2 linked regions of the Caballeronia sp. LZ062 genome follow. The protein of the gene in region 1 binds, or shares a complex with, the protein of each later gene. Links are inferred from orthologs where the notes say so. Each region holds a gene or a part of one and is shown on either strand. Other genes may lie near its edges. The genes, in order: smc and P9239_RS14795.

Evidence for each region.
Region 2: the proteins of smc (region 1) and P9239_RS14795 are in contact, whole or in part, in a crystal structure (PDB 3ZGX), measured with the Bacillus subtilis proteins. The link is inferred for Caballeronia sp. LZ062 from one-to-one orthologs.

The regions. Positions count from the first base shown.
Region 1 is NZ_JARTWB010000002.1:1,345,799-1,350,197, reverse strand. What follows is about bases 301-4,391. They hold smc (chromosome segregation protein SMC), read left to right. Parts: upstream 301-675; coding sequence 676-4,191; downstream 4,192-4,391. Other genes in these bases: P9239_RS12385 (cell division protein ZipA C-terminal FtsZ-binding domain-containing protein), read left to right, coding at 4,345-4,391; P9239_RS12395 (DMT family transporter), read left to right, coding at 301-554. Outside these bases: more of P9239_RS12395, read left to right, coding at 1-300; more of P9239_RS12385, read left to right, coding at 4,392-4,399. UniProt on the Bacillus subtilis protein: Required for chromosome condensation and partitioning.
Region 2 is NZ_JARTWB010000002.1:1,866,635-1,869,877, forward strand. Bases 299-3,233 are described here. They hold P9239_RS14795 (ScpA family protein), read left to right. Parts: upstream 299-1,319; coding sequence 1,320-2,147; downstream 2,148-3,233. Other genes in these bases: P9239_RS14785 (autotransporter assembly complex family protein), read right to left, coding at 299-658; P9239_RS14790 (DUF3460 family protein), read left to right, coding at 1,072-1,260; panC (pantoate--beta-alanine ligase), read left to right, coding at 2,220-3,053; panD (aspartate 1-decarboxylase), read left to right, coding at 3,068-3,233. Outside these bases: more of P9239_RS14785, read right to left, coding at 1-298; more of panD, read left to right, coding at 3,234-3,243. UniProt on the Bacillus subtilis protein: Participates in chromosomal partition during cell division. May act via the formation of a condensin-like complex containing Smc and ScpB that pull DNA away from mid-cell into both cell halves.

The sequences.
Region 1 (4,399 bases):
TCACGATGCTCTGGTCGCCCGAACTCGGTGTGCCGCTGCCCGCGAATCTCGCAGAGTGGGCCGGACTCATGGGCGGCATGGGCTTCGCAATGAGCAACGTGCTCGTCGTCAAGATCACGCGTGTCATGCCCGCCATGAAGCCCGAGATGCGCACGGCCGTGATCTTCGGCGGCGCGGCCGTCGTCGCAACGCTCGCTACCTTTTTCGAGCCGATGCCCGCGCCGCCCGCCGCATCGCAGATGGGCGCGGTCGTGTTCGTCGTGATCGCGCTCGGCGTCGTGCTCGCGGTCAACAACGTCATTGTGCAGATCGGGCTCGCGCGCGTGCCGGCCAATCGCGCGTCCATCATCATGCTGTTCGAACTGGTGGTGACGGCGCTGTCGTCGTGGCTCATCGCGAGCGAAGTGCCGGGGCCGCGCGAATGGGCGGGCGGCGCGTGCATCGTGGCCGCGTGCGTGCTTTCGGCATGGGCGCACAGGCAGGGCCGCGAGGTATCGCCAAGCCCGCCGGACGCGGCCGAGCCCGAAAAGAAATCGACACGCGCGATGGTATGATGGTGTCCGCTCGCGCCGCAGCAGGCGGCGTCCGGCGCGCATGGGACACATCCGCGACCGGCCGCGCTGCGGCTTGTCTGCCGTTCATCCTCCGTCATTCACTTCAAACAGCGATATCGCCGTGCGTCTGACTTCGATCAAACTCGCTGGTTTCAAGTCCTTCGTCGATCCCACGCATTTCCAGGTCCCCGGCCAGCTGGTCGGCGTCGTCGGGCCGAATGGCTGCGGCAAGTCCAACATCATCGACGCCGTGCGCTGGGTGCTCGGCGAATCGCGCGCATCCGAATTGCGCGGCGAGTCGATGCAGGACGTCATCTTCAACGGATCGACCGCGCGCAAGCCGGGCAGCCGCGCGAGCGTCGAACTGATCTTCGATAACGCCGACGGCCGCGCCGCCGGTCAATGGAGCGCCTACGGCGAGATCGCCGTCAAGCGCGTCCTCACGCGCGACGGCACCTCCAGCTACTACATCAACAACCTGCCCGCGCGACGCCGCGACATACAGGACATCTTTCTCGGCACGGGTCTCGGTCCGCGCGCCTACGCGATCATCGGGCAGGGCATGATCGCGCGGATCATCGAGGCGAAGCCCGAAGACCTGCGCGTGTTCCTCGAAGAAGCCGCGGGCGTGTCGAAATACAAGGAGCGTCGGCGGGAGACGGAAAATCGTCTGCACGATACGCGCGAAAATCTGACGCGCGTGGAAGATATCGTGCGCGAGCTGACGGCTAATCTGGAGAAGCTGGAAGCGCAGGCCATCGTCGCGACGAAATACAAGGCATTGCAGGCTGAAGGCGAAGAGAAGCAGCGTCTGCTGTGGCTTCTGCGCAAGAACGAAGCGGGCAACGAAGCCGAGCGCCAGCAGCGCGCCATCCGCGACGCACAGATCGAACTCGAAGCGCAGACGGCGCGTCTGCGCGAAGTGGAAGCGCAACTGGAAACGCTGCGCGTCGCGCACTACAGCGCGAGCGACGCCATGCAGGGCGCGCAGGGCGCGCTCTACGAGGCGAATGCCGAAGTGAGCCGGCTGGAAGCGGAGATCCGCTTCATCGTCGAGTCGCGCAATCGCGTTCAGGCGCAGATTGCCGCGCTCGCCGCGCAGCGCGAGCAATGGCAGATGCAGGCGCAAAAGGCGCGCGACGAAATCGAAACGGCGTCCGAAGCATTGGCCGAAGGCGAAGAGAAGGCCGCGATCGCGCAAGAGAACGCCGCTGCGAAGCATGACGCGCTGCCCGCGCTCGAAGCCCGCTGGCGCGACGCTCAGGCGAAGCTGAACGAAGAACGCGCGGGCATCGCGCGGGCCGAGCAGGCGCTCAAGCTCGAAGCGGCGCATCAGCGCAACGCGGATCAGCAGCTTCAGCAATTGCAGCAGCGTCAGGAACGCCTGAAGAACGAAGCGGGCGGCCTCGACGCCCCCGACGAAGCGCAACTCGAAGAACTGCGCATGCAGCTTGCCGAGAACGAAGAGATTCTGGCCGAAGCGCAGGCGCGTCTTGCCGATGCGCAGGAAACCGTGCCGCGCCTCGACGCCGAGCGCCGCGCCGCGCAAGAGCGCGTGCAGGCGGAAAGCGCACAGATTCATCAGCTAGAAGCACGCCTTGCCGCGCTGAAAGCGTTGCAGGAGAGCGTGCAGACAGAAGGCAAGATCCAGCCGTGGCTCGACAAGCACGAACTCGGCGCGCTGCCGCGTCTGTGGAAGAAGCTGCACGTCGAAGCGGGCTGGGAACCGGCGCTCGAAGCCGTGCTGCGCGAGCGTCTCGCCGCGCTCGAAGTGTCGAATCTCGACTGGATCAAGGCGTTCGCGAGCGACGCGCCGCCCGCGAAGCTCGCGTTCTTCGCGCCGCCCGTCGCCGGCAAGCCGCTCGACGCGCCGCAGGGTTTGCGGCCGTTGACCGCGCTTCTTCGCATCGATGATCCGGGCATTCGCGCGGTGCTCAACGAATGGCTCGGCAATACGTTCATCGCCGACGACATCGCGCAGGCGCTCGCCATGCGCAATCAATTGCCGGAAGGCGGCGCGTTCGTCGTGAAGGCGGGGCATACGGTCACGCGCGTGGGCGTGCAGCTTTACGCGTCGGATTCCGAGCAGTCGGGCATGTTGGCCCGCGCGCAGGAAATCGAAAATCTCGCGCGGCAAGTGCGCGCCCAGGCGCTGCTCGCGGATGAAGCGAAGGCCAACGCCGTGCGCGCCGACGCCGCTCACACGCAGGCATCGCAAGTTCTCGCCGACGCGCGTTCCGCCGCCGAGCGCGCGACGCAGCGCGTCCACGCGTTGCAGATGGACGTGCTCAAGCTCACGCAGGCGCACGAGCGCTACACGCAGCGCAGCACGCAGATCGGCGAGGAACTGGAAGAAATCGCCGCGCAGATCGAGGAACAGCGTGCGCTGCGAGCTGAATCCGAAGCTGCGTTCGAGCAGCACGACGCCGAAATCGCGCAATTGCAGGCGCGTTTCGAAGACAACCAGCTCGCGTTCGAATCGCTCGACGAGGCGCTCACGAACGCGCGCCATGAATTGCGCGAACTGGAACGCGCGGCCAGCGACGCGAACTTCGCGGCGCGCGGTCTCGCAGCGAAGATCGAGGAATACAGGCGCAGCATCGACACGGCGCACGAGCAGAGCGAACGCGTCGAGGGCGCGCTGGAAGACGCGCGGGCCGAACTCGAAACCATCAACGCGCAGACTGCGCAGACGGGTTTGCAGGACGCGCTCGAAGTACGCGCGGCACGCGAAGAGGCGCTGCACGCGGCGCGCATCGAACTGGACGATCTCACCGCGCGGCTGCGTCAGGCCGACGAGCAGCGCCTTCAGACCGAGCGGTCGCTCCAGCCGCTGCGCGACAAGATCAACGAATTGCAGTTGAAGGAACAGGCGGCGCGCATCAGCGGCGAGCAGTACGTCGAGCAGTTGCAGGCCGCGGGCGTCGACGAAGCGGAATTGCAGGCGAAGCTCACGCCCGACATGAAGCCGTCGTATCTGCAAGGGGAAGTTACGCGCCTGAACAACGCCGTGATCGCGCTCGGGCCGGTCAACATGGCCGCGCTCGAAGAACTCGCGGCGGCGACCGAGCGCAAGCACTTCCTCGACGCGCAGTCGGCCGATCTGAACGACGCCATCGGCACGCTGGAAGACGCAATCCAGAAGATCGACCAGGAAACGCGCGCCCTGTTGCAAGGCACGTTCGACGAAGTGAATCGCCATTTCGGCGATCTGTTCCCGCGTCTTTTCGGCGGCGGGCAGGCGAAGCTCATCATGACGGGCGACGAAATTCTCGATGCCGGCGTGCAGGTCATGGCGCAGCCGCCCGGCAAGAAGAATTCGACGATTCACCTGCTGTCGGGCGGCGAAAAGGCGCTCACCGCGACGGCGCTCGTCTTCGCGATGTTCCAGTTGAATCCCGCGCCGTTCTGTCTGCTGGATGAAGTGGACGCGCCGCTCGACGACGCGAACACGGAACGCTTCGCCAACCTCGTGCGGGCCATGTCGAGCAAGACCCAGTTCCTCTTCATCTCGCACAACAAGATCGCGATGGAGATGGCGCAGCAGCTGATCGGCGTCACCATGCAGGAGCAGGGCGTGTCGCGCATCGTCGCGGTGGATATGGAATCCGCCGCAGGATTCGCGCAGAACGGCTGACCCGGTTTTATGAATAACGGCCGGACGTGGAGCCGGCCAGGCGCGCAGGCGCGGAGTGGCGCGCATCGGCGAGGCGGCGGCAAAGGCCGGCGCATCGGATGCGCGCGACAGATCGCGCGGCGCTTCGTAACCCAAAAGAATGATGGAGCGTGCATGGACGAGTTGACACTCGGATTGATCGGAGCGGGAGCGGTGGTGGTCGGCGGCG
Region 2 (3,243 bases), 520 kb from region 1 along the record:
AGGTGAAGGTCGGGCCGCTGTCGAACGTGACCGAGAGATCGGCCATCTGCGTGCGCGGATTGATGCGCGCCTGCGAGCGCACTATGCGCGCGCCGAGATAGCGGCGCGATTGCAGCGCGCGCAACGCCGCGCTCTTCGCGTCGTCCCAGGCGTGTTGCGAAAAGGCGTCGCCTTCGTTGATCGAAAACGCGAAACGCGCGGCGTTTTCCTGCGTGCGATCTTCCGTGGCCACCGCGCCCGTGAAGTTGAGCTGCACCGAGGCAACCTTCGTCTGCGGACCGGGATCGACGCTGACTTTCACCGAACGCTTCTCGCCCGCGCTGTTGACGTCCGTGCGCACGACGGGCGTGAAATACCCTTCGGTCGCGACGAGATCGCGCACGTCTTTCGGTGTGGCCGTGACGAGAAACTGGAACTGGTCGTCGCTGACGTCGTCGCGCTTGGCGAAACGCGCGAGATCGAGGTGATCCTTCAGCAGCTTCCTGATGCTGCGCGGCGCGTCGATGTCCACGTCGTATTTCGCGAAAGCGGGCGTCGCGGCGGCCAGCGATAAAAATGCCGCGACTGCCGCCGATGCGAAACGGGACCCCGCGACGGCAGCCCGCCGGTTGCGGCCGGGAGGCGCAAACGGTTCCGCTGTGCGCGATCTTGCGGCCAGGCCGCGCAGCGCGCGCAGCGAATCAGACAAACGCCCCGCCAAACGTGACCTCCGGCATCGGGATGAGTGGAATCGAAAGGTGAAGCGGTCCAGCGAGTGCGGCTTTCGCGCCGGCTTCGCGCGGTTCGGCGCGTCGCCGCGCCGCACGGCGCAGGCGCTATTTCACCACATCGATGCGCCCGGGCACGTAAAAAAGCGCCTTGCGGCTTACGGCCGTGCGCCGTTGGACGGCGCGAGGCACCAGCGGGTTCCACACACGAGCCGCCGAACGGGCGGATAGGCGTGGACCGCGCCCTGGCTTGCGGTAAAATCGCCGACGCACGCGCGCGCCGCCAGCCTGGCCCGCAGCCTTCAGGCAATCGCCGACCGGCGCGCCGCCCTTCATCGAACCGAATCGACTCAACGGAAGCCGCATCATGTATCAGTCGGACATCACCCAGTTCATCAATCAGCTGAAAGCGCAGAAACCCACGCTGGAAGACGAACAGCGCCGCGGCCGCGCGCTCTTGTGGGACAAGCAGCCCGTCGATCTGGACGAGCGCGCGCGTCAGCAAACCTCGCGCGTGAAGCAGACGCCCTACGTGTACTACCAGAACTTCTGAACGTGAGCGCCGGCCAGGAGCCGCAAGCAGCGCGGGAAGATGCACGCGAAAGCCGCGACGTGGCGCTCGCCGCGCCCGCGACCGATTCGACGCCCGACACGATCGACGGCGTCGCGATCGCGCATCTGTACGGCGAGCCGCTCTGGAAGCTGCCGACGGATCTGTACATTCCGCCCGACGCGCTCGAAGTCTTTCTGGAAGCGTTCGAAGGCCCGCTGGACCTGCTGCTCTACCTGATCCGCAAGCAGAATTTCAACGTGCTCGACATTCCGATGGCGGATGTCACCGCGCAGTATCTCGGCTACGTGGACCAGATTCGCCAGTCGAATCTGGAACTGGCGTCGGAATATCTGCTGATGGCGGCCATGCTCATCGAGATCAAGTCGCGCATGTTGCTGCCGGTGAAGAAGGCCGACACCGGCGAGGACGCCGAAGACCCGCGCGCCGAACTCGTGCGGCGGCTGCTCGAATACGAGCAGATGAAGCTCGCGGCGCAGCGCATCGACCAGTTGCCGCAACTCGGCCGCGACTTCCTGCGCGCGGAGGTGTATATCGAGCAGGCGTCGGTGCAACGCTTCCCGGACGTCGACATGAACGACCTGCGCGCCGCCTGGGCCGACGTCATCAAGCGCGCGAAGCTCGTGCAGCATCACAAGATTTCGCGCGAAGAGCTTTCGGTGCGCGAGCACATGAGCATCATCCTGCGCCGCCTGCAAAGCGCGCGCTTCATGGAGTTCACGGAGCTTTTCGATACGTCGCGCGGCGTGCCGGTGGTCGTGGTGAACTTCATCGCGATGCTGGAGCTGTCGCGCGAATCGCTGCTCGAAATCACGCAGGCCGAGCCGTATGCGCCCATCTACGTGCGGCTGGCGTACTCTCCTGCCTAAGAACCCGATTTTCTCCCACCTTTGCCCCGGGGCAGCCGATGTTTACGCCGCCCGCCAGGAGACACCCGCTCGATGAAAGTCATCAGCTCGATCCATGAACTGCGCGACCAGTTGCGCGGCCAGAACCGAACCGCCTTCGTCCCGACGATGGGCAATCTTCACGAAGGCCATCTCTCGCTGATGCGGCTCGCGCGCCAGCACGGCGATCCCGTGGTCGCGAGCATCTTCGTGAACCGCCTGCAATTCGGCCCGAACGAAGACTTCGACAAATATCCGCGCACGCTGCAGGACGACATCGAGAAGCTGCAAAGCGAGAACGTCTACGTGCTTTTTGCGCCGACCGAAAAGGACATGTACCCGGAGCCGCAGCAGTATCGCGTGCATCCGCCGCACAACCTCGGCGACATTCTCGAAGGCGAATTCCGCCCCGGCTTCTTTCATGGCGTGTGCACCGTCGTGATGAAGCTGATGTCGTGCGTGCAGCCGCGCGTCGCCGTATTCGGCAAGAAGGACTATCAGCAGTTGATGATCGTGCGGCAGATGTGCCACCAGTTCGCGCTGCCGACGGAAATCGTCGCCGCCGAAACAGTGCGCGACGAAGACGGCCTCGCGCTCTCTTCGCGCAATCGCTTTCTGTCGCCTGCCGAGCGCGCGGAGGCGCCGCAGCTTGCCGCGCAACTGCAGCGCGTGCGCGAAGCCGTGTTGTCAGGCAATCGCGATGTCGCCGCGCTGGAACGCGACGCCATGAACGCGCTCGCCGCGCGCGGCTGGAAGCCCGACTACGTGAGCGTTCGCAAGCGCGCCGACCTGCTCGCGCCGGGCGAGGCGGACGCGGATGCGCCGCTCGTCGTGCTCGCGGCGGCGAAGCTCGGCGCGACGCGCCTCATCGACAATCTGGAAATCTGAAGGAAGTCAGCAACATGCAACGCACCATGCTCAAATCGAAGATCCATCGCGCGACGGTCACGCACTGCGAGCTGCACTACGAAGGCTCGTGCGCCATCGACGAAGATCTGCTCGAAGCGGCGAATCTCCTGGAGAACGAGCAGATCGACATCTGGAACGTGAACAACGGCGAGCGCCTGACCACCTACGC